4 regions of the Desulfosporosinus sp. SYSU MS00001 genome follow, and region 1 is predicted to be linked to each of the others. Evidence: riboswitches for the same ligand, from Rfam matches in the RefSeq annotation. Region 1 holds a riboswitch; each other region holds the start of a gene.
The links. A riboswitch is a leader RNA that binds a small molecule or an ion and turns the genes downstream of it on or off. The one in region 1 is predicted to bind cyclic di-AMP.

Region 1 (5,257 bases):
GGCATAAAGGAAATCTCCTCTATTTTTTGCACCCCACTTATGCTGCTCAGTTCTTGAATAAATCCGATACGTTGGTCTTGGAGAACAGTCTGGCACTCCAAAAATACGACGCCCTCTTCCACTTCCATTGATATAATATTAGTCTCACGCTTCGTCAAAATCGACGTAATATCATAAACAATGCCGACACGATCGATAAATGATATGCGCAAATACACGGTTCCTACGCTCCTCTCTCCAGAATTGTTATCATAATACGAATAATACCATAATACGTCCCCGATAAATATTCCAAATATTTAAGCGTTTCCGCAAATTAAACGCCACAATAATTTTACGAATCCCCAGTTTGACTCGCCTGTAACCATAGTCATGATCATTCCATCGAAGAATATCATACAGGAGATTAAATCAGATACCCCAGAGAAGTCATATGATTTCCCTGGGGTACCTGTAAGACAAAAGGAGCATGATTCAAATTCACAGAAGGAGCCATTTTATTAGTTTGATTACAACAACCGGATCATAGGAGAAATGCCCTAAAATCGGCAGAAAGTTCATCTCTTGTTCAAGCGCAGCAAATTGCCCTTCTATCACACGGGAAATTGGCTTCACCAACCCCTCGAGTCTGGATAGAGTTATATAAGAATCTATCGCAAGAGTATCAGAGGTAACAAGTCATTTCTGCTCAAAAGCTGGGAAATCGATGTGAAAGGTTGTCCCCTTCCCCAACTGGCTGACCACATCAATGTTGCCGCCTTGTAACTGTACCATTTTTTTCACAATCACCAGACCCAAGCCACTCCCATTTTCCTGAATGCGGTTATCACGTTGGTTTTTGGTCCGGTAAAAGCGTTCCCAGATATGCGGTAGATCCTCGGGTGCTATGCCAATCCCATTATCCTCAATACTAAGCAGAACGTTACCCCGCCGGTTTTCCACACCAATCCTGATTGCACCGTTCTCCGTAGCCCTGATTGCATTCTTCAGCAGATTTCTGATCACCTGTTCCATCCGGTCAGCATCTCCAAGTACCATGGCTTTTTCGCTTTTCCTGCGTACTAAAATTGAGGTGTTTGTGCGATTGGCAACTGGCTCCATGGACGTAGCCACTCCCTGTGTCAGAGCATTCAAGTCAATGGGTAGTCTTTCTACCGTGACATTGCCGCTTTCCAGACGGCTTAATTCCAAAAGATCATCCACCAGCCTGCAGATATGAACCGTTTGCGTGTGAATCGTGTCTAAATACCTCCCCTGGACAGCCTCATCTTGGACAATGCCGTCGCGAATGGCCTCAACAAAGCCCTGAACAGCCGTCAGAGGGGTCCGTAACTCATGAGATATCTCAGCAAATAAGCGGGTTCGTTCCTCTTCCATCCTGCTGCTCTCGGTCTGAATCTTCTGCAGTCGTTCCGCCAATTTATTAAGCTGGCCGCCGAGAACATTGATCTCATCCAAGGGCTGGTCCCTATCGCTCAAAACATAACTCCCTCTGCTAATCTCAGCAACATTAGCCGTTAAACGGGAAATTGGCCTGGAAATGTACATAGCCAGATAAACAGAAATGATAATAATAAACAGCAGAATGACCATACCCCCGAGAAGCATGTAAAAACGCATTTTGCTTAAAGCAAGATCGAGATTGGATGATTTCGTTTCCAGCAAAATACCGTTCGTTATACTACCCTTGTTGTTCCCCATGGGCACAGCGGCAGCAAAGATTGGCTGTCCGGTATCCGGATCCACAGATCGGGTCGTCGATATTAAACCTTTTTGAAGTATCTGAATGTATTTGTTATCGATTTGGCTGCCAGGCACCATTTCCTGCTCAGCAGATGTGGCTGTAATCTTTCCTGTCATATCAAAAATTGTAATTTTAGCGTCAAAGATACCGGCCAGATATTTCAAGAAGTCCTGCTGAGCCTGAGCCTGAACCTGACTGTTTGATCGCTGATCAAACGGGACGCTCCATGGGCTGTCCGTTTGTTGGAGTAAAGCAAAGTTTACTCGTTTAGCTTCCCGTAACAATTCTTGTTGAATCTGATCGTAGGTTACCTGCTTAACCACAAAGCTGGAAAAGAGCATCACGACAAGAAAAGCAATGACAAAAGCTGTGACATTCGTAAACAAGATCCTGGTGTAAAGATTTTTGTTAAATTGTTCCTGCAGTAAACGTTTAATACGAAGCCCAAATCGATGCAGGGCTCGGATTACCCATTGAAGTTTTTGCCTGCCCTTCTCCAGATATATATTCACGGCGTGGTCGCTCCTCCTTTGGCAGGAGGTGTAAACTGGTATCCCACACCCCAGACGGTTGTCAAGTATTCAACCGGCAAAGATGCCAGTTTGGTCCTTAACCTGCGGATGTGGACATCAATTGTCCGCTGATCACCGAAGAAATCATATCCCCAGACAGCTGCAAGCAGTTCCTCCCGGCTGAAAATCCGGCGCGGATTCAGGGCAAGGTAATACATCAAATCGAATTCTTTGGGAGTAACTTCCGCTTTTTCACCATCAATCAAAACGGTCCTGGTATCCGCCAGGATTTCCAGCCCCGGATATTTTAATTTCCAATACGTTGCTTTTTCTATCGGTTGGGTACGGCGCAAGACCGCTTTTATTCTGGCCACCAATTCCCTGGGACTGAACGGTTTGGAAACATAATCATCTGCTCCCATTTCCAGTCCCAAAACGCGGTCTGCTTCCTCCCCCTTAGCTGTGAGCATGATAATCGGAACCATCCGAACCGCCCTTAATTTACGACAGAGGGTTAACCCGTCCTGACCAGGAAGCATGATATCAAGGATTACCACATCAGGATTTTCCCGGTCGAATACGGCGAGAACCAAGTCGCCGTCACTCACACCAATAACTTTAAAACCTTCCCTTTCCCCATATAATTTGACCAGTTCCAAAACGTTTTGGTCATCGTCAACCAGCAGTACCTTACCACAATAGGCCATTTTTTTCCTCCCTCGGCGGCGGATTTCCAACAAAGCATTGAGCCCATTTTTACAATCCAGAAGTTACAGTCAAAGGGACATTTTGGTATGGATCTCCGACGATCTCGCCAATTCCAACATCAATAATGTTTCTCTTAAAAGAGCTTCCTGCTTCCAAGAGTTCGAAACCGCCAATGGATTTATTCCAAATCACCTGGTACATAACCGAGGAAATGCTAATAACATCACCTTCATAAACATTACTACCCTTGGCATCAGACAAACCTGTCCACTGCAGCAAGTCAAACTTTTCAGCCGGTTCCCACGAACGACCGGGCACACTGACTGCGAAGGGAGCTAACGTCTGCGTATCAAAGGAAATGGCTTGAGGCTTAAACATTTTTTGCCTGACCTTATCCCAAACTCGGAATTTAAGTTCTTTCAATTTACTTCCTCCTTGAAACCTCCATAGTGTCTCACTTAGTAATACATAAGAATATTACTTTTTATGGGGGTACCAATAATAATAAACTCATTTTTTTATTTCATCCAACGATTTATATCCCGGAAGGAACCGGCAAGTTGGCAGTCCTCCTTTCAAAATGCATAAAAGAGTCCTGCGTTAACATACTGAACGCAGGACCCTATTTCAGAAGTTTTCTCTTGAAAGCGCTTACGAAGTTAGCTGATGGATTCGGGCTAAGAGATAGCCCTACCGGCTTAAGCCGGATTCACCCCGAAAATATGGGTCCCCCGTTTCCACTAAGTGCGGAACTCAGCGCGTCTTTAGCTATTTAGTTGGAATGACTGACAACTAGTTTTTAGTATTATAAGTTGGCGGCCAAAACGTGTCAACCTTATTCGTCCAGGAAGATGTTTCCTGGACCGGAAGGCGTTAAAATGATAGGAGTTCTTCGCCTCCTTTCGTAATTATACCGGAGGTATATTAAATGGTATTTACCAAACTATGAACGTGTTTTACGAAAGTGTGAACAAATGTTACAAACCAGAGATTACACAATTATGCTGATTAGTTATCCGTACATACAAGTGCCATACAACTGTCGACCAACTACTTCACTCGTATAGAGGATAATGGTACAATATGACCTAGGAATCGGGAATTTATTACGGATTTAATTATAATTTCTCGGGGAGGTATCACGTTTTGCAGCCTTACTTTCATACTAACTCATATGACACCCCTCCAAATAAACGTTTTTTAGGGGACCGTCTTGTTCTGGATACCCGGTTGGTTTTTGTAGCCGGAGTAGTCAATGTTATAAACCAGGCACGTATTTTGGCGAATCAAGGACGCTATGATGATGCTGTTTGGGTTAAATCGAGCATCGATATCTTAAAAATTATTGAAGGATGCGGCGGTAAATTTCATTTAAGAGGGTTAGATAATATCTCTTCTTGTCATGAGCCGGTTGTATTTATTAGTAATCATATGAGCACCTTGGAAACTTTTGTTTTTCCTTGCTTAATCGAACCCTTCATGAATGTGACGTTTGTTGTTAAAGACAGCTTAATTAAACATCCGTTTTTTGGCTCAATCATGCGTTCAAGAGATCCCATCGTCGTAGGCAGAGATAACCCTCGGGAAGACTTTAAAATAGTCATGGAAAAAGGAAAAGAGCTTTTAAATAAAGGAACATCTGTAATCATATTCCCTCAGAGTACGAGAACCTTAACCTTTGAACCTGAAAAATTTAATTCCTTAGGGATCAAATTAGCCAAGGCTGCTGGGGTTAAAGTAATTCCGGCAGCAATTAAAACTGATTTCTGGGGAAATGGCAAAATCCTTAAAGACTTGGGGCCAATAAGCAGGAATAAGCCTATATACATGAATTTTGGAGAGCCATTCTCAATAAAAGGCAGTGGTAAGGATGAACATCAAGCCATCGTTGATTTTATACAGAGAAATTTGAACGATTGGGAAACCACCTGAATCTGCGAGACATGCTAACCCCCTATGATACGCGCACATATCATAGGGGATCTGTTTCAAGCAAGCTATTATTTTGATCAATCGAGCATCCGTCAAACCAAACGAGAGATAAAGGGGAACGATCATTGAAGTATCCATCTATCAAAGTTGCTGAATTTATAAGTCGACCTAATAGGTTTATCGCTCATGTCCTATTAGACAATCATGAAGAAATTGTTCATGTTAAAAACACAGGGCGGTGCAAAGAGATCCTCCAGGAAGGCGCAACGGTGATTTTGGAAGAAGCAAAAAATAAGGAACGAAAAACTAAGTACTCCTTGATTGCCGTATATAAGGGAGATGCTCTGATCAATCTTGATTC
Region 2 (5,257 bases), on a different contig from region 1:
GCAACAAATATAATCCAATAACCCGAGGAAATCTCACTTTTGCCATTATAAAGGGCATTAGAAATATCAGAGTAATCTTGGCCTAAGACGTTTTGCGAGTTCGCAGCAGCACCATAACTTTTATTTGCAGCGCTATTTAAGGTGTAATTGTCATTAAGAGTACTAGTTTGAGTGACGGGGTCTGATAAACGAGTATAGATATCTTTGAAAAAATTAGGAAAGAGTACATACCCTACTACTCCTATGATAAGAATCCAAAGGGCCAAGGCCTGTAAATCCTGCCATAACTCACTGCGTGGCGGTCTACCCCAGGTATTTGGCATAACCTCTCCCCCATTTATCATAATTGAGTATACTTACAGCATATATACGTTTGAATATGCGTAGATATGTGCGGAGCACTTGCATCTTGCTGACCCGAGTTCTAAAATAAGAACAGAGGTGGTATAAGTGGATCTGCTTCGACAAAAACTGAGCCTGTTGCCTCCCAAACCGGGGGTCTACCTGATGAAAGACTACCGGGGACAAATTATTTATGTCGGCAAAGCAAAACAATTAAAGAATAGAGTTAAATCTTATTTTACCGGGTCTCATGATGGGAAAACAGCTCGTTTAGTGAGCCATATCATAGATTTTGAATATATCCTAACGGATTCAGAAGTCGAAGCCCTCGTATTGGAATGCAATTTAATTAAAAAATATAATCCCAAGTACAATATCCTCTTACGTGACGACAAAACTTACCCTTATCTAATGATCACTCATGAAAGGCACCCGCGTATTATTGTCACGCGTCAAATTAAAAAGGGCTCTGGGAAATATTTTGGTCCCTATCCTAATGCCACAGCCGCACAAGAAGCCGCCCGACTGCTAAACCGGCTTTTCCCTTTTAGAAAATGCCGCCAAATTCCAACCCGTTCTTGTCTATACTTTCATCTGGATCAATGCCTGGCACCCTGTACTCGTGATGTTTCTCCCAATGACTATGAAGAAATATCCAAGAATGCCACAACATTTCTTAATGGTGACCAAAGTGAAGTATTGAATCTCCTAAGTGCTAAAATGCAAACAGCAGCAGGATCTCTCCAATTCGAAAGAGCCAAAGAATACCGGGATCTTATCGAGGATTTAAAACGACTTGGAGAAAAACAAAACATAACCCTCAATGATTTTGTTGACAGGGATGTTATTGGCTATGCCAAAACCACAGATCAATTATGTATTCAGGTCTTTTATCTGCGGCAGGGGAAGTTACTGGCAAGGGATAATTTTATTTTTCCTTATTACGATGATCCGGAAGATGCATTTATTTCCTTCATTGCTCAATTCTATCTGGAGCGTAAAATCTGGCCAAAGGAAATTTTAATACCTTCTCTGGAATCGCAGGCCTTATTGAGTTTATTTCCTATTTCAATTCCCCAAAAAGGGAAGAAAAGAGATCTGGTTCTGATGGCCATGTCAAATGCCCAAACAACGCTCCACGATCAGATTACTCTGGAAATACGCCAACAATCGGATAATAACCAAGCTCTGTCAACACTTGGAGAACTCTTGAAGATACCTTGTCCTCACCGAATTGAGGCCTTTGATATATCCAATACGGCTGGAACTCATTCTGTTGCAGGTATGGTTCAATTTATTGATGGTAAACCTCAACGCAAGGGGTATCGTAAATATAAAATACAACCAATGGAGACATCAGATGATACAGCTTCTATGAGTCAGGTTATACGCCGCCGGTACCTTCGTCTTGTTTCCGAAAATGAACCTTTGCCTGACCTAATACTGGTTGACGGAGGCAAAGGCCAAATCAACGCAGCCTTAAAAGAGTTAGAGGAACTTCAACTCAAGATTCCTGTGGCAGGCATGGTAAAAAACGATCACCATCAAACGAATGAGCTGATGGATTGGGAGGGAAACTCCATCTCTTTAGCGAGGAATCATCCAACATTTTTATTATTGGGGCGAATTCAAAATGAAGTCCATCGTTTTGCCATCACATTTCACCGTCAACAGCGCACCAAGAATATGACCTTGTCTGTTCTTGACGGAATATCAGGAATAGGCCCTAAACGCAAGCAACATCTCTTACAGCATTTTTCTTCCCTTGCTGAAATACAACAGGCTTCTGTGGAAGAACTTCAGTCTACAGGGCTCCCCGAAGGAATTGCCCTCTCTATTTTTAATTACTTTCACCCTACAGGTAACCATGACCTTTTACCTAAGGAGAAATCTATTCCATGATTTTGAATTACAGAGTAGAATTATGCCGAAAATGTTACTACAAACGCACACATCAATGTAATATATCTGATAACTATATAAGCAATATTAATGCTTCTTTGACAAAATCAAGCGGGGAGTGTCTCCAATACAGACCCGTTCCCTGGATTCCCCGTTGTTAGATTGATCATAAAAACAACAGCGATCTCTCGCTGTTGTTTTTATGAATCCTTGATAACATAGTCTAATTGACTCGACGGGCACCCAAATAACGGTTTGCGTAATAGTTATCACTCAGATTTGTAACACGAATCCCTTTATTCGAAGCATGAACAAAGCGTCCCCCTCCAATATAAATACCCACGTGAGAAGCGCCCGAAGCGTAGGTGGAGAAAAATACTAAGTCACCTGCCTGTAGCTGTCCTCGACTGATAACGGTTCCAATTCTAAATTGCTCTGCGGCAGTTCTCGGCAATGAAGTATTCGAGGCTCGATAGACATATTGAGTAAACCCTGAACAATCAAAGCCGTTTCGACTTGTTCCCCCAAAACGATAGGGAACACCCTGCAAGCTTAGAGCATTATTGATTAATTGAGAGGTAACCGAACGCGATACTTGTTTCTGAGACTCAGCAGCGACTTGAATTGATTTTGATCGTGCCGCTGGCTCCGGGACAACTCTTGATTGAAGTTTATCTGCTGATTCTGTTACGTTATTTGGTGTACTTGAAGCCGATGAAACGGGTTTCGAAACAGGTGTTGAATCCTTACCCTCCTGGAAAGTAAGAGAAGCAGTTTGCCACTGCAACTGAGTGCGGACGATGTTAGTATAGGGCGCAGTTGGAATGGAAATTAACGTTGTCTTGGCTGCGATTTTACCCGCTGCTGGAACCGATACTGATAAACTGCTCGCCAACATTAAACCAGCCAGAACTGTGCTTCCTAACCACATCCGTCCGGATGAGGAAATTAGCAATGAGAGTCCACCTTTCATTTGCTTACGAGGTTAGTTGACGGATTCGGGCTAAAGGTGTAAGCCCTACACGAGAATTCGTGATTCACCCCAATAAAATCCCCCGCTCCAAACATAAGTTTGGATTCAGCATTTTATATTAGTCTATTCGCCTATGTTAGGCTATTCGCCAGTATGTCTAAAAATCCCTGCAATAATTCATGGAAATATGCACCATAATAACCAATAGTAAAACAAATAAAAACCGCCTCTCAAATTGAGAGACGGACTTTATTTGGACAATAGGAGGCTAAAGAGTCAATATTGAGGCTTAGGTCAAGTAGGTTTTCCCGCTGAGTTCCTTCGGTTTCCCTAAAGGCGATTTCTCCTTTTCCCCAGCCTGGGATGTCGCCATCACCAGAACTTGATCACCACTTAGTCCTCACTTCAATCCTCTTAAGTTAACGTTCTAGAAGTTTCCTTAACACTCCTAGACAATCTAGCCTCTTTTGCAGAAAAGCATTTCCGGCAGTTTGAAAAGCATCGGCCAACGCCCTCCAAACCTCTTAAAGCCTTCCCAACTTTTCCACCTCAAGGCAGGCTACACTGCACTAAGTTCCTTCCTAATGCAGGTTCTACCCTAAGCCGTAGCTATAAAAGCCACGCACTTAGGCCTCCACGGAAAAGGGTAGCGCCCGCATGCCATTGCGGATCCCCCTCATTCCTTAACTCCCAGCAACAACCCTCGACTGGGCGTCGAAAGCCACCACCAGGAACTTCATCGGTATGCCCTCGGCGGATTATTAGGCCCGCCTTCGATTGCCAATCGTGCACTAGAATAACGCTCCATAGCCCAAAGCAAAATTAGTTGTTGTGATTACATTGCCTATTGTACCTGATTATCATAACTTTGTAAAAAACCTTTTAGCCATTTATACCTTCGATTAATAAAGTATAAAGATAATTACGGATTCTTTTTGTCATCTAAACTAAGTTTTTCAGATAAAATCAGTTATTTAGACACTAAAAAAGCAAATCTATTAGTTGGATAAACTTGTAATTGGAGCGGGAATCCGACCGCCGCGATTAATAAAGGTTTTCGAGGAAAACGGATGAACATTCATGACCGGAGCTCCGCCCAATAGGCCTCCAAATTCCACACGTTCCCCAGCCTTTTTACCGATAGCAGGAATGATTCTGACAGCAGTTGTTTTTTTATTAATCATGCCAATAGCAGCTTCGTCAGCGATAATTGCAGAGATGGTTTCAGAACTCACATCCCCTGGCACGGCAATCATGTCTAGTCCAACAGAACAGACACAGGTCATGGCTTCCAATTTATCCAGATCCAAAGCCCCAACCTCCACAGCCTTAACCATTCCGGCATCCTCTGAGACAGGGATAAATGCACCACTTAAGCCTCCCACATGAGAAGAAGCCATGGCACCGCCCTTTTTAACCGCATCATTTAATAAGGCTAAAGCAGCCGTCGTACCATGCGTTCCACAACGTTCAAGACCCATATTTTCTAGAATCTCAGCAACACTATCCCCAATAGCCGGTGTTGGAGCCAAGGACAAATCGACAATTCCAAAGGGAACTTGTAAAGCCTTCGATGCTGCTCGGCCAATCAGTTCACCCATTCGTGTAATTTTAAAGGCAGTCTGTTTTATGAGATTGGAGAGTTCCCCAAAATCTGCATCAGGAAATTCTTTCACAACTTTTGCTACAACCCCCGGACCGCTTACCCCAACATTAATCACACAATCTGGTTCTCCAACACCATGGAATGCACCCGCCATGAAAGGATTATCTTCTGGAGCATTACAGAAAACAACAAGTTTCGCTGCACCAATTCCATCTTGAGCAGAAGTTTTTTGAGCGCAATTTAAGATAACTTCTCCCATTCGTTTGACTGCATCCATATTTATTCCAGCTTTAGTCGTTCCGATATTTACTGATGAACAAACAAAATTTGTTTCACTCAGGGCCTGAGGAATAGCATCAATTAAAGCTAAATCTCCCTCCGTAAATCCCTTCTGCACTAGAGCAGAAAACCCGCCAATAAAATTTATGCCCAAC
Region 3 (5,257 bases), on a different contig from region 1:
TCAACTTACTCATTTTCTCCCCCCTTTTCCCGCGAGATGACATATTCTCTTAAATATATATAGTCATGTTGATTGGCAATAAGCAAAGCTACGGCTAAGATATATTTCCGTCCCCTTTCCAATACTTTAGGATGAATCTGAGTTTTCAGTGCTAAAGCTTGCATAGGAACTTTTCCTGTGCGTTCAACATGAGCCCATAGTTCTTTGTCAAATGCCAGCTCTCTTGCCGCCCTGAGCAATGTCTCACGAGAATCTCGATGTTTGGGGGAAGCTGCAACTAAATCCTGAAAGGTAAGGTTTACTGCCGCCAAAGCTTGTGTGAACTGTTGAATTTCGGCCGCCCTCTCCCGGTTTTGTTCTTTCTCTTTGAATTCATTTAAACTAAGATGAATTTCAATGTCTCGTCCAATATCATCTTGGTCGAGAGAATTTGTCAGTTGTGACCGCTGTTTCCGATGATAATCAATAAGGCGCCTTTTGATTAAAAGTCTGGCAAATGCTAAAAAGGGCACGCCTTTATCAGCTATAAACAAATCGATGGCTTCGTTAAAAGCGATCAAAGCCTCTGATAATTCCTCATCTCTGCCCCATTCCAGAAAATGAAAACACGCCTGACTAGCCACATGACAAATAAACATTTGAGATTTGGCCAAAAAATCCTCTCGGGCTTTCGAATCCTCTTTCAAACGCTGCCACGTCGATTGGTCTTCCCATTCCGGCATGCTTTCTTCCTCCTACCCTTTTATACGATAGGGCTTCTACTTTTTATGGGGGCTCGCCCCAAATTTTCTTCAAATTCTTCTACAAAAACAAAAATAATGACATCTAAATATCCAACTTTAACTATTCGACACCTCGTTAAGCATTTCCTCTCAAATTAACCAAGCCCTCTTCGATCCTTATGGTAATTATTCAGTGAACTGTTCGGCTAAAGAAACATAACTAAAAGATTCGGTCAAAGAATTCTCGAAAAATTCAAGAGTTACTTCTGTGCTATTTTCAGCTAAAATTCAGTTAATTTTCAGCTAAGATTCAATTACCTGTAGTAACTTGTTTTTATTGGCTTTGTTTTTGGATTAGATCATTATCAATTTTAAAGGTGTTTTTCAGAAGTTCAACTATTTAATTTAGAAAGGAAATTTTTCTATGGACGTTTCAGCAGTATCGTTTGGATCTAATAACGATTATTCTTCATCAACTAATAATAGTCAAATTAAACAAATTCAAAACCAAATACTAAAACTCCAACAAGAATTGAAAACTGAGAATCAGAGTAATGATGACGCTCAAACGAAACAAATGAAAACGCAGCAAGTGCAAGCTCAAATTGAGCTGCTGCAAGCCCAGTTAACGCAGCTTGAATTAAAGAATCAAAACAAAAATTCCGCTCAACAAAGCACGAGCAATAAAGACACACAAAACCTCAAAAATAATTTACATATGATTGATATTCAGGCTTAAAAGTAATTTAGTATGCCATAAAATTCTCTGAGTTTGCTATATAATCTACCGGGATATCTCCTAACTGCAAACTGTAAAAACGCCAAATCGATCATGATTTGGCGTTTTTACAGTTTGTTCTGGACTCTACTTATGTGAAACATATCACAATCTATATTAATGCGATTTGTATAAAAATGGTTCCCTGCCAAATATTACACATTTCATTTTAGAGGATATTAACGAATTCTGTCGAATTCTTGTTTATGAAAATATGGACGAGAAAAATAAAGCTGAATCTGGAAATTATTCTAGAACGGGGGATTTTATTTCTAAACGGGGTGAATCGCCGATATGGCGTAGGGCTGTTACCTTTTGTCCGAATCCGACAACTAACCTCGTAAGCTATGAAAGGTGAAAAGGTAATGAAATTGTCTCCAGCCCTGTCTCAACTATCAGGTGTCATTCTATCCGGGATGCTCTTGGTAGGGAATGTTCTAGTCCCATTAACGTCACAAAGCTTGAGTTTCAATTCTTTCATGAATTCTAGTATCTCAACATCCTCTTCAACGTCAGCCATTGTTCCACAATTTATTCACCAACAGTTACCTGCACAGAAAACTGATCCAATCTTTGATCCAACAATACCTACCGTGATGACAGCAATACCAAACGAGAATCAAATTCAGACGAAAACTACGCAAACAGCAGAAATCTCTCCGCCTGAAAGTACGTCATCCGTACATATGATTCAAGTTGCTCAGGCCGCGTCAAATAATTCTATGAAAGATGATGATGCCAATGTATCTCGCGGCAGCAGTAACCATTCTGACATCATCGATCATGCTGTAAGTTTAGTAGGAAAGCCCTATGTTTTTGGCGGGACATCGTTAAAAGGATTTGATTGTTCCGGATTTACTCAGTATGTTTTCGCTGGATCCGGTATTTCTCTTCCGCGAACGTCTTATGCTCAATATGCAACAGGCGGTTCCGTCAGTAAGAGTAATCTCCAACCGGGAGACTTAGTTTTCTTTTCAACGTATTCTAAGGGAGCGTCTCACGTAGGTATTTATATCGGCGGCGGAAAATTCGTGCATGCTGATAACCCTAAAAAAGGGGTAACTATTACCAGCCTGAGCGACAACTTTTACGTTAAAAATTATCTTGGAGCTCGAAGGTATAAATAATTCGCTTTAGCGTTTTATATGGTAGTTACCAAACAAGCTTTAATAAGAGCATTTAATTCAGATTGTTTTTTATTGTATAATTACGATATTTGCAGCTTATTATACGTATTATACGCCAACTGCGGACTCTTCGGGGCCCGCAGTTTTATTTTGAAACGTAAAAAGGGGTGTTACTCTACGAACTACTCATGTTCGTAGAGTAACACCCTTATTTCCATCGCTTAATCCCGCTCTAACTCATTCAGAGGGATTAAAATATGAATAATTGATTTAGTATAAAGTTTAGATTAAGTATTATTTCTCGACTTGCTACATCAGCTAATCTTTGTAAAAATGAAATTTACGGGACTACTAGAAGGGGGAAAACTGATAGGATGATTAAGATAACCTGAATAAGCCGAATCACCTGTAATTATGTTATTACCTAATATGTGTGGAACACCCATATTATAAATTTCAAGATACTTGTCAATTAATATAAAATTGTCTTCTTCAGACCAGCTAGAATTTTTAATTCTAATTATTGTAGGATTAGGGAACGAATAACTTGCTTTATAGTTTGTGGTATATCCTGTACTAACTTGGGTGACTTCTAACGTTCCATCACTATCAAATGTCAAAGTGATTTTTCCATCAGACGTTGTCCATGTACCCAAAATATCTTGCTGCACTTGGTCAATTGTTAAAGACGGAATTGGATTCTCGGGTTTAACCTCAATAGTAGCTATAGGCTTAACAGCCGTAGACTCGGCTATATTACCTATTACGCAAAAACTTCCCTCGACTGCATATTTGTTTGATTCTATAACTGGCCATGTAACATCAACTGTTTTAGTTGTCCCATCCATCATAGTAGCTGTTATCGTTGAAGGCAGGGTCGGGGCAGTTCCGATTGAAGTTGTTACACTAACTGTACTTAAATGACTTACTCCAGCTTTACCCTGTCCTAACCCTGATATAACACTATCGGGAATAATAACTGTTCCACCAAACACATCGACGGTAGGGGGGAAATTAGTACTACTCTTTGAGCCATTGGCAATTCTATCTTGATAATAACTTCTTGTCACATCTGCCAGAGAATCATTGATTAAAATGATAGGAGCAGCAATTTTTGAGGCTAGAGCACTTCCGCTTAGGGCATCCGGAAATTGTTCACCGGAAGCTACAGTTGTAATTTTAGTGCCGAAAACACTGGCAAATTGATTGTTAACAGCAATATTTGTACTGTAACTGTTATCACCTGAAATCCTTTCATAATCTGGAAACTGATTAGTAACATTATCACTAATGTTATCGGAATTACCGATTACATAAGTCTTGACAATACCTTTATTTGCAGAAATATAGTTTTTAACAGAATCAGGAATACTGTCTTGAGATACAAGAATGATTGGATCTTGTTTTATCGCTGCAACGGGTGAAATCGAAAGAGCATCGGTAAAATCGTCAGAAGTACAAACGAATAGCGTCGATGGGGACGAGGTCACTTGCTTAGCTACTGCAATTGCGGTTTCATATTTATCGTACCCATAAACCCTATTGGTTGTTATCCCCATTGATTGTAGTTCAGAATCTATAGCAGCAGAAATTACTCCAGTACCACCTATAATTGTAACATTTTTGGTTTTTAAATCAGTTAATGTTTTCTGGGTGATTGCTGGCAGCGTTGTGCTCTCGGTAAGTAATATGGGGGCATCATATTTTTTAGCCAGGGGTACGGCAGCAAGACTATCCGTGAAATTGCCTCCAAAGGCTAAGATACAATTTGTTGAACCATTGGGCCAACCTTGTTCAGCAATTCTGCTGGATGTTTCATAACGATCTTGACCTGCCATTCTATTGATGATTGGTGAAATGGTTGACGTATCCGTCGCAGCCAATACCGGGAGAACTGACGAAAATGAAAATAACACGGTTAGAATCAAAGTCGGTAATTTCCTCATAGAATCATTTCCCTACTTTCAGGTTTCATAAATTCATAGTCCGGCCTTTTTTAAGTTACAACTCAAAAAAACCAGAGTCGAGACACTTAGTTAATTACTGAAGCCTTAGAAATTAAATTTCGTATATGTATACATCAACTCCTTAGGGCTAAAAACATAGTTCAGGTAGTTTGTATTATAGGCGAATTTATCAGGAATTTGGTAAAGAACTTTTTAAGGTTTTGTGAAATTTTAGAGATTTGTTAGTAAAGTAAAGAATGTCGTGATACTATAAGGCTAAAGCTACTATTCTAAAAGAACTAACGAAAGAGGTGTAACGCTGATGTCACCATTTGAAAATTCATCCCATTATTATCAAAATCCCTATGTTATTGACATTAAAAAGGTCAAGACTGTTTCATTATCCCAGGTCATGGGCCTTTTATCCTTTATGTTCTTAGCAATGGCTGCCGGAGCTTTACTAGTTCCCCCGCAATATTTTATGCCTGCTGCTATTTTGGAATTTTTGTTGCTCTTTATTATTCCGATCGTTAGCCGACGAGCTGTCGTACGAGGAGATGATCCTGCCGCCGGTTTAACTGCAGGACTGGCTCTGCTCTTTGCAGCATGCGCGGGAGCTGTTCTTGGCCCAATCGTCCAAGCTTTAACCGCAACGACTGAAGGACTTTTAGTACTTGGGCAAGC
Region 4 (5,257 bases), on a different contig from region 1:
AGCATTTAAACGCATGGTACCGCCTTTGGTCAATCAATTTATCCAAACAATAAAAGATACGTCTTTATTATCAGCTATATCCGTGACTGAATTGACACGAAGCGGACAGATTATTATTTCCACAAACTTTGCCTCTTTACAGATTTGGACAGCAATTGCCGTCGTCTATTTAGCCATCATCCTTCTGTTAACAGGTCTCTCAGGATACTTAGAAAGAAGGTGGCAAATTGATAAGCGTTAAAAATATTACCAAACATTTTGGTCAACATAGGGTTCTAAATAATATTTCTTTAGAGATCAAGCCACAAGAAGTAGTCGTGATCATTGGCCCTTCAGGATCAGGTAAAAGTACTTTTTTACGTTGTCTGAATGGTTTGGAAAAAGTTTCTGATGGGCAAATCTTTGTAAATAATAAAGAAATAACGCATAGCAAAACAAATTTAAGTCATGTTCGTAAAGAAGTTGGCATGGTATTCCAGAGATTTAACCTATTTCATCATTTATCTGTACTGGAAAATATAACGATTGGACCGCGCAAAGTTTTGAAAGTTTCTCAGGAAGAAGCTGAGAAAAGAGCCTTTGCATTATTGGAAAAAGTGGGTTTACGTGAGAAAGCAGGAGCTTATCCAGATCAACTCTCAGGAGGTCAACAACAGAGAGTGGCTATTGCAAGGGCTCTAGCTATGAATCCAATAGTCATGTTATTTGATGAACCCACCTCAGCGTTAGACCCGGAAATGGTCGGAGAAGTGCTCGCTGTCATGAAGGATTTAGCTAGAGAGGGAATGACTATGGCAGTGGTTACACACGAAATGGGCTTTGCTCGCGAAGTGGGTGATAGAGTTTTATTTATGGATGATGGAATAATAGTTGAAGAAAATACCCCGGATGAAATTTTCAACAACCCTAAGGAAGAAAGAACAAAACTGTTTTTAAGTAAAATACTTTAATTAACGAAGTTTGCATAAGCTTTCTGATGGAAGAGTTAACCACTCTAAAAGCACAGGCCAGTTCTGCCTGTGCTTTAGTTTTTTCTTAAGATAATAGTTTTACTGACAGGATAGAAACGTAACTGCTTGGTTGAACTATAACTTTGTCTTAGATGGGTTCTCTTTTAAGCTTAATTTGCCCGGGGGTCCCTAAACGCAAAGGAACATGCTCAACTTTAACATCAGTATGTTCAAGTCCAAACCAACTTATTGGAGAAACAGTAATTTTCTTTAAGCGAAGTTTAAATTGCATAATTAGTTGTTTATATAAAGCGAGGTTGGTATCATTAGCCAGTTCTTCACGTACTAAAACAAAACAAAAATCCCCAATGTTACGATTGATATTATTTGTAGCATATAATTGGAATTGTTCTTTTATTTCGTTGGACTTCATAAGGTCGGTCACAATTTGCCTTAAATATCTACTGACTTTTTGTTCAACCCTAAATCCCAAACGAAGTTGAATCTTAAAAACATAATCAGTTCCGAAATTTTCAACAGTATAGGACATAGACCTTGGTTCATCGGTTACCTGAACATTGATAAACCAATAAACTTCCGCTCTTTTTGGCCGTTTATCTAAAATCGAATAAATAATTTCCTTGTCTACTTTTCCAGGTTTAGATTTGCTTGTTAAATAAACTAAATTTGTAGCGTATACCGGAAGATGTTCATCATTTCTAAGCAGCCCAAGCGTATCAATATAATCTTCCAATGATACCTCTTTTGTCACGATTTGTTCAAAAATTGTTGCTTTATACCATAACATCATTAGTATTAAAATCAGAGCAGCAATAAACACTGTTATAAATCCGCCGCGAAAAAATTTCGCTGCACTTGAAATGAAAAAACCAATTTCCAAAGTCCCAAAAATGATAGGCACGAGAAGTGAGAGTAGCCTCGACACCCTTTTCTTAATAAGCCAATTGAACAACAAGATTGTAGTCATCAACATCGTAATTGTAATAGCTAATCCATAAGCTGCTTCCATGTGCGATGAAGTTTTGAAGTAGAGAACTACTCCGATACAAGAAAACATCAAAAGGTGATTGACGATTGGAATGTACATTTGGCCTTTGGACATAGCTGGATAGTAAATTTTTAATCTTGGCAATAAATCTAATTTAATTGCTTCTGAAACGAGTGTATAGGACCCACTAATTAAGGCTTGAGAAGCAATAATTGCTGCAAGAGTCGCTAATATGACACCAAAAATACGGAAGTTACCAGGAATTAGTTCGAAAAATGGATTAAAATCGGCCATATGTTGTATTCCGGGATTATCCTTAATCTGCAGCACCCAAGCCCCTTGACCGAAATAGTTTAGAAGCAGGCAGATTTTAACGAACGGCCAAGTGCCGTAAATGTTTTTTCGTCCGACATGTCCTAAATCGGAATATAATGCTTCAGCACCTGTTGTGGCCAAGAATACACTGCCCAAGATCGCAAAACCAGCTTTATTTTGATCACTAAACAACAATTTAATTCCATAGTATGGAGATAGTGAGTTCAGTATATTCAGGTTCCCAAAAATATGAATTATGCCTAGAAAGGCTAACATGAGAAACCATAAAAGCATAATCGGGCCGAATAATCGTCCTAATATCTCAGTTCCGGAACGTTGCAGGAGGAATAAAACACAAAGAATAACAATGGTAATTATAATCACAGTGGATTGATTTGAACCGAAATTATTGATATAGGCGGGAATCCATTTTAATCCTTCTACGGCACTTGTGACGGTAACTGCCGGAGTTAAAATACCGTCCGCTAAAAGGGTTGCCGCCCCGATCATAGCCGGAACAATAAACCAGGCACCCTTTCTTCGAATTAGCGAATATAGAGCAAGGATGCCGCCTTCCCCATGATTGTCTGCTTTGAGTGTGATGAGGACGTACTTAATCGTGGTAAGTAATGTAATGGTCCAGAATATAAGGGAAATGGAACCGTATATAAACTCGTTGGTAATTGAGCTTAATTGTCCATTTCCTTCAACTAACGCTTTCATTACATATAATGGTGATGTCCCAATATCACCATAAACAACACCGAGGGTCACGAGCATACCTGCTGTGGTTAATGGTCGTTCTTTACAGAAATTCAATCCCTTTTCCATTATGTATCCCTTCATATCACTTTATAGTTTAGCTATATTTTACAAATTAATATTGCGGAACATTAGCCTGCTCCTTAACAAAAGAAAAACCCCTGTTTGGGGTTAGTGTTAAAAGTTTTAAACAAACCAATTCGTATGGTTTGTTTTTCATCCCCCTTTCAACGCCTACGAGGTTAGCTGCCGGGTTCGGGTCGAAAGAAATAACCCGTCACATTCTGTGATTCACCCCATTGGGCTAATCAATAGCCCGTTTATGGTTCCCCCGCTTCCTGAGAATTCAGCGATTGTTTATTCAACTGTTAATAATATTAATCCTTTAATTCCAGAATATATAGCACCATATTGGAGTAAATACAGTGAAAATACTCCTAACAAGCTTATTTTTCAGGCGTACTTTTATCATAATTAGTTATGCGTATTAAATCTGCATTGTTCTTTCATTTACTTAATTCTAAGTTATTTTTTGATGCCTGATCCCTGGTACGATTGTATCGAGGTTTCTTTGCTGTACCCAAACAAGAATATCAAGGTGATGGTGATATGGAGAATACCGAAATAGATATCTATATTTCTTTGAATTAGAAGAGGGAGAAAAAAATGGGCGAGATATTCACAGAAAGAAATATGTAAAATTTCTTGAGCAAAAGGGATTGTTAATTCAGGCAAATACATGTATTTTGTGGCGACAATTGTTCTATAGTTTAGGTTTTTTTTGATAGTCAATTTAATTATTAAATAACTAATGATATCTTTTGTAGGTGTCCAATCTAAATATATCCAAATAATTACTTTGTATTGTAATTAAAATTGCAAAACACATCGTGTTATATATAAGATTCTTAAAATTATAATCTATTTCGAACTATGTCTTTGCTAAAATTTGATATAAACCCATTGTATGGAATATTAATTGCCATCATTTGAATTATAATTAAAATTTAAACTATTAATAACTATAAAAAAATATAATTACGAACATATTTCTTTGTTTTTGATTTCAGTTGTATAATAGTTTTAAATCATTAAAAGTATTTCATCATAATTAAACTTTTATTGAAATTAAAGTAGAGAGAAAAGAGGTGAATTGCTTTGTCCGTAAAAATCAGGACAAAGCGGCTGTATGAGGCAAGGGCTAAAACGAGAACTTGGTTTGCTTGATTTAACAATGATGGGATTGGGGGCCATAATCGGTTCCGGATGGTTGTACGCTGCGCAGAAGGCGGGTAATCTCGCTGGCCCATCCGCAATTTTCGCTTGGCTTGGCGGTGGTATCGCGGTTATGTTTATCGCCTTAGTGTATGCCGAATTAGGTGCCATGCTTCCCGAATCCGGGGGACTTGTACGTTATTGCCAGTACTCCCATGGAAGTTTCGTCAGCTACATGATGGCTTTTGCCCTCATACTTGCAGATTCAACGGTTATTGCCATCGAAGCAGAAGCGGTTGTTCAGTATGCTAGTTATTATGTGCCATCTCTTTATAATAATACTGCAGGTGCGATGACGGCTGTCGGATGGTGTTTAGCAGCAATTTTAATCGTCATATTTTTCTTCCTCAATTATCTTAGTGCAAAGGCTTTTGCTAAAAGTAATACCATCATAACCGCTTTAAAATTCCTAACTCCTGCTTTAACTGTCATTGTCCTTTTAACCCAGTTCCATGCTGGGAATATGGCAGCGGGTGGTTTTGCTCCCTTTGGCGTACCAGGAGTGTTTACAGCTATTTCTTCCGGTGGGATTATTTTCTCGTATTTTGGCTTTCGGCAAGCAGTTGTAATGGCTGGAGAAGCTAAAAATCCTCAGCGTGATGTCCCTTTAGCGATTGGTCTCGCGATTGGCTTAGGTATCATTTTATACATTCTTTTACAAACTGTCTTTATTGGGGCTTTACCTGCGAGTGAACTGGCTAAAGGTTGGGGGCATATTAATTTTCGTTCTCCTTTTGCCCAGTTAGCTATGCTTCTTAACTTTAACTGGCTCGCCGCAATCCTCTTTGCAGATGCGGTTATCTCTCCTGCCGGGACTGGTAACATTTACATGGGGACCACCTCACGCTTGATCATGGCTCAGTCGGAAAATGGTTTCTGGTGGAAAGTATTTAAGAAAGTACATGCTAAATCAGGGGTTCCACGGCCTGCTCTCTGGCTGACTATT

Region 2: another riboswitch for cyclic di-AMP. It lies ahead of ACPUYX_RS12840 (C40 family peptidase); the one in region 1 lies ahead of ACPUYX_RS11510 (YopX family protein).
Region 3: another riboswitch for cyclic di-AMP. It lies ahead of ACPUYX_RS16655 (C40 family peptidase); the one in region 1 lies ahead of ACPUYX_RS11510 (YopX family protein).
Region 4: another riboswitch for cyclic di-AMP. It lies ahead of ACPUYX_RS17125 (KUP/HAK/KT family potassium transporter); the one in region 1 lies ahead of ACPUYX_RS11510 (YopX family protein).

What each region holds. Positions count from the first base shown of each region.
Region 1 is NZ_JBNFTW010000005.1:259,951-265,207, forward strand. Features, by position in the region: gene ACPUYX_RS11495 (sigma 54-interacting transcriptional regulator) at 1-218, opposite strand, end outside; gene ACPUYX_RS11500 (sensor histidine kinase) at 679-2,256, opposite strand; gene ACPUYX_RS11505 (response regulator transcription factor) at 2,253-2,963, opposite strand; gene ACPUYX_RS11510 (YopX family protein) at 3,013-3,387, opposite strand; cyclic di-AMP (ydaO/yuaA leader) riboswitch at 3,598-3,733, opposite strand; gene ACPUYX_RS11515 (lysophospholipid acyltransferase family protein) at 4,111-4,896, shown strand; gene sfsA (DNA/RNA nuclease SfsA) at 5,022-5,257, shown strand, end outside.
Region 2 is NZ_JBNFTW010000006.1:188,150-193,406, forward strand. Features, by position in the region: gene ACPUYX_RS12830 (hypothetical protein) at 1-323, opposite strand, end outside; gene uvrC (excinuclease ABC subunit UvrC) at 508-2,244, shown strand; gene ACPUYX_RS12840 (C40 family peptidase) at 2,468-3,199, opposite strand; cyclic di-AMP (ydaO/yuaA leader) riboswitch at 3,203-3,338, opposite strand; gene ACPUYX_RS12845 (PFL family protein) at 4,216-5,257, opposite strand, start outside.
Region 3 is NZ_JBNFTW010000010.1:77,831-83,087, reverse strand. Features, by position in the region: gene ACPUYX_RS16670 (anti-sigma-I factor RsgI family protein) at 1-13, opposite strand, end outside; gene sigI (RNA polymerase sigma-I factor) at 6-722, opposite strand; gene ACPUYX_RS16660 (FlxA-like family protein) at 1,147-1,461, shown strand; cyclic di-AMP (ydaO/yuaA leader) riboswitch at 1,722-1,862, shown strand; gene ACPUYX_RS16655 (C40 family peptidase) at 1,866-2,627, shown strand; gene ACPUYX_RS16650 (cell wall-binding repeat-containing protein) at 2,942-4,573, opposite strand; gene ACPUYX_RS16645 (Bax inhibitor-1/YccA family protein) at 4,896-5,257, shown strand, end outside.
Region 4 is NZ_JBNFTW010000011.1:15,072-20,328, reverse strand. Features, by position in the region: gene ACPUYX_RS17135 (amino acid ABC transporter permease) at 1-241, shown strand, start outside; gene ACPUYX_RS17130 (amino acid ABC transporter ATP-binding protein) at 228-950, shown strand; gene ACPUYX_RS17125 (KUP/HAK/KT family potassium transporter) at 1,099-3,105, opposite strand; cyclic di-AMP (ydaO/yuaA leader) riboswitch at 3,253-3,398, opposite strand; gene ACPUYX_RS17120 (APC family permease) at 4,226-5,257, shown strand, end outside.